Orrella dioscoreae: one gene and its partner. The protein of the gene in region 1 interacts with the protein of each later gene in a pairwise test. Links are inferred from orthologs where the notes say so. Each region holds a gene or a part of one and is shown in the gene's direction. Other genes may lie near its edges. The genes, in order: ODI_RS20430 and ftsA.

What was found.
Region 2: the proteins of ODI_RS20430 (region 1) and ftsA interact in binary tests that used the Escherichia coli proteins (3 or more experiments, as listed by UniProt). The link is inferred for Orrella dioscoreae from one-to-one orthologs.

Annotation. Positions count from the first base shown.
Region 1 is NZ_LT907988.1:4,453,056-4,456,164, reverse strand. Bases 131-2,925 are described here. They hold ODI_RS20430 (rod shape-determining protein), read left to right. Parts: upstream 131-903; coding sequence 904-1,947; downstream 1,948-2,925. Other genes in these bases: mreC (rod shape-determining protein MreC), read left to right, coding at 2,023-2,925; gatC (Asp-tRNA(Asn)/Glu-tRNA(Gln) amidotransferase subunit GatC), read right to left, coding at 333-644; gatA (Asp-tRNA(Asn)/Glu-tRNA(Gln) amidotransferase subunit GatA), read right to left, coding at 131-336. In the rest of the region: more of gatA, read right to left, coding at 1-130; more of mreC, read left to right, coding at 2,926-2,949; rod shape-determining protein MreD, read left to right, coding at 3,005-3,109. UniProt on the Escherichia coli protein: Forms membrane-associated dynamic filaments that are essential for cell shape determination. Acts by regulating cell wall synthesis and cell elongation, and thus cell shape.
Region 2 is NZ_LT907988.1:1,030,264-1,033,558, forward strand. What follows is about bases 81-3,061. They hold ftsA (cell division protein FtsA), read left to right. Parts: upstream 81-948; coding sequence 949-2,175; downstream 2,176-3,061. Other genes in these bases: ODI_RS04685 (D-alanine--D-alanine ligase), read left to right, coding at 81-128; ODI_RS04690 (cell division protein FtsQ/DivIB), read left to right, coding at 141-944; ftsZ (cell division protein FtsZ), read left to right, coding at 2,405-3,061. Outside these bases: more of ODI_RS04685, read left to right, coding at 1-80; more of ftsZ, read left to right, coding at 3,062-3,295. UniProt on the Escherichia coli protein: Essential cell division protein that assists in the assembly of the Z ring. May serve as the principal membrane anchor for the Z ring.

The DNA of each region.
Region 1 (3,109 bases):
CTCGACCACGGCGGCGTCGAAGGGGCTGACGTACTGGCCCAGCATCTTGCTGGCGGCGGTGGTGCGCCAGCCGCGCGTGACGAAGACGTCCTTGTGGGCGATGGGCACGCCGGTCAACGGGCCGGCCTGGCCGGCGGCAATGCGGGCGTCGGCGGCGCGGGCCTGGGCCAGCGTGAGTTCGGCGTCGACGTGCAGGAAGGCATTGAGGCTGGCGCGGGCCGCGATGGCGTCCAGCGCGCTTTGCGCGAGATCAACGGCGCTGACGTCGCGGCGCTCCAGCGCGGCGCGCACGCCGGCCACGCCGTCGAATTGGGTGTGCAGGGGGGAAGACATTATTCGATGACCTTGGGAACCAGGAAGAGACCGTCGGCGCAGGCCGGCGCATTGGCCATGAGGCTGGCGCGGCGGTCTTCGGAGCCGGGCGGCTCGGTGGCGACGTCGTCGCGCAGGCGCAGCACCACGTCTTCATAGGCGGACAGCGGGTGCGCCAGGGGCTCGACGCCGCTGGTGTCCACGGATTGCAGCCGTTCTATCAGGCCGAGCAGGCCATTGAGCTCTGCCTGGGCATGCTGCAGCTTTTCGGGGGGGAGGGCGATGCGGGCCAGCCGGGCAATGCGTGCGACGTCTTGTTCGTTCAGCGCCATGGGGAAATGTCAAAAACGGAGGGGCGGAGGGCGGAGGAGCGCGCTGGACGATACGCGGTCCGGGAGGCCCGGAAACCAAGAATAGCCAGTATTTTCGCGCTGTTTCAAAGAAATTATAAGTTATCATTCATTGTTTAATCGCGGTTGCGCCGCTGCTTGACGACGCTGTGACAGCGTCTCGCCCGGTCGCCCGCGGTTTTGTCGTTTGCAGTTCCATTTCGTCCTCCTTTTGTCCCCAATTCCTAGATAGCTGAGCCCCATGTTCGGATTTCTGCGCAGTTATTTCTCCAGCGACATGGCCATCGACCTCGGTACGGCCAACACGCTGATCTACGTCCGTGGTAAAGGCATCGTCCTCGACGAGCCGTCGGTCGTCGCCATCCGCCACGAAGGCGGTCCTCACGGCAAGAAGATCATCCAGGCCGTCGGCCACGAAGCCAAGCAGATGCTGGGCCGCGTGCCCGGCAACATCGAAGCCATCCGCCCCATGAAGGACGGCGTCATCGCCGACTTCACCGTGACCGAGCAGATGCTCAAGCAGTTCATCCGCATGGTCCACCCGCGCAACATGCTGGCGCCCAGCCCGCGCATCATCGTCTGCGTGCCTTGCGGTTCCACCCAGGTGGAACGCCGCGCCATCCGCGAGTCCGCGTTGGGCGCAGGCGCCAGCCAGGTGTTCCTCATCGAGGAGCCGATGGCGGCTGCGATCGGCGCCGGCCTGAATGTGTCGGACGCCAGCGGCTCGATGGTCGTCGACATCGGCGGCGGCACCACCGAGGTCGCCGTGATCTCGCTGGGTGGCATGGTCTACAAGGGTTCCGTGCGCGTCGGCGGCGACAAGTTCGACGAGGCCATCGTCAACTACATCCGCCGCAACTACGGCATGCTGATCGGCGAGCCCACCGCCGAACTCATCAAGAAGGAAATCGGCTCGGCCTTCCCGGGTTCCGAAGTCCGCGAGATCGAGGTCAAGGGCCGCAACCTGGCCGAAGGCGTGCCGCGCAGCTTCACCGTTTCCTCCAACGAAATCCTCGAGTCGCTGACCGATCCGCTGAACCAGATCGTGTCGGCCGTGAAGATCGCGCTGGAAAACACCCCGCCCGAACTGGGCGCGGACATCACCGACAAGGGCATCGCCCTGACCGGCGGTGGCGCGCTGCTGCGCGACCTGGATCGCCTGCTGCAGGAAGAAACCGGTCTGCCCGTGGTCGTGGCCGAAGATCCGCTCACCTGCGTGGTGCGTGGTTGCGGCGACGCCCTTGAGCACCTGGAAAAGCTGGGCGCCATTTTCCTCAACGACTGAGGTCGGCTGGCCGCCGGTTCATCGCTGGCGGTGGCTGGCGGGTAGGCCCCAGGCGGCCCGCTGCCCTGATTTTCGATGCGACAAACTGCATTGCCCCGGATGTTCCGGCGCGGCCCGCCAGCAGAGGTCAAACTGCTGGTCCTGGCCTTGCTGTCGCTCGCCATGCTGGTGGCTGACGCGCAGTGGCGGGTTTTCGAGCCCGTGCGCCAGACTGTCTCCATCGCGCTGTATCCCTTCCAGCGCGCGGTGCTGCTGCCGCGCGACCTGGTGCGCCAGGTCAACGACTGGACCAACGCCGCCACGCTGGTGCGCACCGAGAACGAAGCCTTGCAGCGCCAGCGCATCGAGCTCGCGCAGGTGTCCACGCACGCGGCGCAGCTGGCCGCCGAAAACGCGCAGTTGCGCCGGCTGCTGGGGGTGTCCGACACGACCCAGCAATCCGCCGTGGTGGTCGAGGTGCTGTACGAGCCCGCCAGCGCCTTCAATCAGCGCCTGGTCTTCAACAAGGGCAGTTCCTCGGGCATTGCGCCCGGCATGCCCGTGATCGACGAGGGCGGCGTGGTGGGCCAGATCGTGCGCGTCACCCCGATGACGGCCGAGGCCGCGCTGCTCACCGATGACCAGGTGTCCATCCCGGTGCAGCTGCTGCGCAATGGCCTGCGGCTCATCGCCTTTGGCGGCGCGGCGCAGGGCAAGGTCGAGGTGCGCTACCTGACGGCCGACGCCGATATCCGCGAGGGCGATACCCTCGTCACCAGCGGCGTGGGCGGTCTCTTCCCGGCAGGCCTGCCCGTGGCCCGTGTCGATCTGGTCGAGCGCGATTCCGCATCGGGTTTCGCCCGGGCGGTTGCCGAGCCACTGGCGCACCCCGAGCGTTACCGGCATTTCCTGGTGCTGCAGGTCAACAGCGCCATTCCTGAACCGAGCGCGGCGCCGGCTGTCCAAGCCGATCCCGCGCCCACCACCAACGACGCAGACGGTGCAAGTCCGAAAGCCGATTGACCCCTCCGCCACGCGTTCGCGCGCGAGCAGCCCGCCCGTTCCCCGGCCCAAGTCGGTGGAGCCGGACACGCTTGTGCGCCCCGCACGCGGCATGTTCGTCTGGGGCACGGTGCTGTTCGTCTGGCTGATTTCCCTGTTGCCGTGGCGCCTGTGGCCGGCC
Region 2 (3,295 bases), 3.4 Mb from region 1 along the record:
CGGGCATGACGGGGCATTCGCTGGTGCCCATGGCCGCCAAGGCCGAGGGCATGAGCTATGCCGCCCTGTGCGTGAAGATTCTTTCCGACGCGTCCTGCAAAGTGCAGCGCGCCCAATGCAACACCTGACCGGAACGATCCGTGTGGAACGACGCCCGTTCGATCAACGTCATTGCCAACACCTTGATGGTGCTGGCCGTCCTCGCCCTGCTGGGCGCGGGCGTGACGTGGCTCGCGCATCGGCCGGTGTTCACCCTGAAGGCGATCGAGCTGCAGGCGGCACCGGATTCTACGCTGCACTACGTGTCGCCGGCGAGCATGCGCGCCTCCATCGCGGGCAAGATGCACGGCAACTTCTTCACCGTGGACCTGGACGAGACGCGCGAGATGTTCGAGCAGGTGCCCTGGGTTCGCCGCGCCACGCTGCGCCGGATCTGGCCGGACACGCTGCGCGTGGTGATCGAGGAGCACCAGCCGCTGGCGCTCTGGAACGAGAACCAGATGATCAACACCTGGGGCGAGGCATTCACGGCCAACCTCGGCGAGCTGGAGGACGACGCGGAACTGCCGCAGTTCACCGGCCCCGAAGGGACCGAGAGCCTGGTGGTCCAGCGCTACGCGGAACTCGCGCGCTGGTTCGCCCCGCTGCAGGTGCAGGTGACGACGCTTGCGCTCAGCCCGCGCTATGCCTGGCAGGTGCTGCTGTCGGACGGCATGCGGCTGGACCTGGGGCGCGACCCTGGCGCCGAGGCGCCGGACCCGCACGGGCTGCCCGGCGCGCTGCCTTTCTCGGCGCGCATCCAGCGCTTCGTGCAGGCCTGGCCGGCGCTGACGCGGCAACTGGGCGAGCGTGCCGTGGAGCACGCCGACCTGCGCTACACGAATGGGTTCGCGCTGACGCTGTCCGCGCCGCCTTCAACAACACAACCCAAGAAAAAGCCCTGAAGCCATGACCCGTGACATCAAAGACCTGATCGTTGCCCTCGATATCGGCACCAGCAAGGTGGTGGCGGTGGTGGCCGAGATCCTGCCCGAAGGCCGCTTCGAAGTGCTCGGCCTGGGCCAGCACGAGTCGCGCGGCATGCGCAAAGGCGTCGTCGTCAACATCGAGACCACGGTGAACTCGATCCAGCGCGCGCTGGAAGAGGCCGAGCTGATGGCCGACTGCAAGATCCGCGACGTCTACACCGGCATCGCCGGCAGCCACATCCGCAGCTTCAACTCCAGCGGCATGGTGGCCGTGAAGGACAAGGAAGTGACCGCCACCGACGTGGCCCGCGTGATCGAGACCGCCAAGGCGGTGAACATCCCGACCGACCAGCAGGTGCTGCACGTGCTGACGCAGGAGTTCATCGTCGACGGCCAGGAGGACATCCGCGAGCCCATCGGCATGAGCGGCCTGCGCCTGGAAGTGAAGGTGCACATCGTGACCGGCGCCGTGAGCGCCGCGCAGAACATCATCAAGTGCGTGCGCCGTTGCGGCCTGGAAGTGCAGGACCTGATCCTGCAGCCGCTGGCCTCCAGCATGGCGTGCCTGACGGCCGACGAGAAGGAGCTGGGCGTGGTGCTGGTGGACATCGGCGGCGGCACGACCGACGTGGCCATCTTCACCGGCGGCGCGATCCGCCATACCGCGGTGATTCCGATTGCCGGCGACCAGATCACCAACGACATCGCCGCCATGCTGCGCACGCCGACGCCGGATGCGGAAGAGATCAAGCTGCGCTATGGCGTGGCCAAGCAGGTGCTGGCCAGCCCCGACGAGAACGTCGAAGTGCCGGGACTGGGCGACCGCGGTCCGCGCCATGTCAAGCGCCAGGCGCTGGGCGCCGTGATCGAGCCCCGTATCGAAGAACTGTTCTCGCTGGTGCAGCAGGTGGTGCGCGAGTCGGGCTACGAAGACCTGCTGGCGTCGGGCGTGGTCCTGACCGGCGGCACGTCGCTGCTGCCGGGCGTCGTGGAGCTGGCCGAGGACGTGTTCCTGAAACCCGTGCGCGTGGCCGTGCCCGATTACGAAGGCAGCCTGGCGGACGTGATGCACAACCCGCGTTTCTCCACGGTGATGGGCCTGCTGACCGAGGCGCGCATGCAGCGCCTGCGCGGCCGCAAGGTGGCGCAGCAGACGGGCAGCTTCAAGCAGATCCTGGCGCGCATGCGGGAGTGGTTCATGAATTGAGCAAGAACGCCGTCGCGTCAGCAGCCGGGACGCGGGGGCGGCAGGCAAGGCAAGAACGGGCCGGGGTTGGCCTGGAGCAGGGAAGGGCGGAACGCGGGACGTTCCGCTGAGAGGAGGCGTATCAAACTCGCGGCGGGCGAAAGGCCGGCAACGACTTTGATGCGATTTCTGAAGAACAGGCTGTCGTGTTTTTGAATCGTATCTACTGACTTTGTGAGGGAGTCACACCATGAACTTCGAACTGTTGGACAACAACACCAAGGGCACCGTGATCAAGGTGGTCGGTGTCGGTGGCGCGGGCGGCAACGCCGTGGCCCACATGATCCGCTCCGGCGTGAGCGGCGTGGATTTCATCTGCTGCAACACGGATGCCCAGGCGCTGGCCGCCACGGAAGCGCCGGTGCAGATCCGTCTGGGCCGCACCGGCCTGGGCGCCGGCGCCAAGCCTGAGCAAGGCCGCGCCGCTGCCGAGACGGCACGCGAGGAGATCCGTTCGGCGCTGAATGGCGCCAACATGGTCTTCATCACGGCCGGCATGGGCGGCGGCACGGGCACGGGCGCGGGTCCGGTCGTGGCCGAAGTGGCCAAGGAACTGGGCATCCTGACCGTGGGCGTCGTGACCAAGCCTTTCACCTTCGAAGGCAACAAGCGCCTGAAGATGGCGGAAGACGGCATTGGCGAGCTGGCCAAGCACGTGCACTCGCTGATCGTCGTGCTGAACGAAAACCTGTACGACCTGATGGATGAAGACGCCACCCAGGACGACTGCTTCCGTTCCGCCGATGACGTGCTGCACAACGCTTGCGCGGGCATCGCCGAAATCATCAACGTGGAAGGCAACGTCAACGTCGACTTCGAAGACGTCAAGACGATCATGGGCGAGCAGGGCCAGGCCATGATGGGCACGGCCATCGCCAGCGGCGCCGACCGCGCGCGCGTGGCGGCCGAGCAGGCCATCGCTTGCCCGCTGCTGGAAGGCATCGATCTGAACGGCGCGCGTGGCGTGCTGGTCAACATCACTGCCAGCCGCTCGCTGAAGATGCGCGAAACCCGCGAAATCATGGACACCATCCGCAGCTATGCCGCGGACGATGCCACCGTGATCTTCGGCACCGCCTAC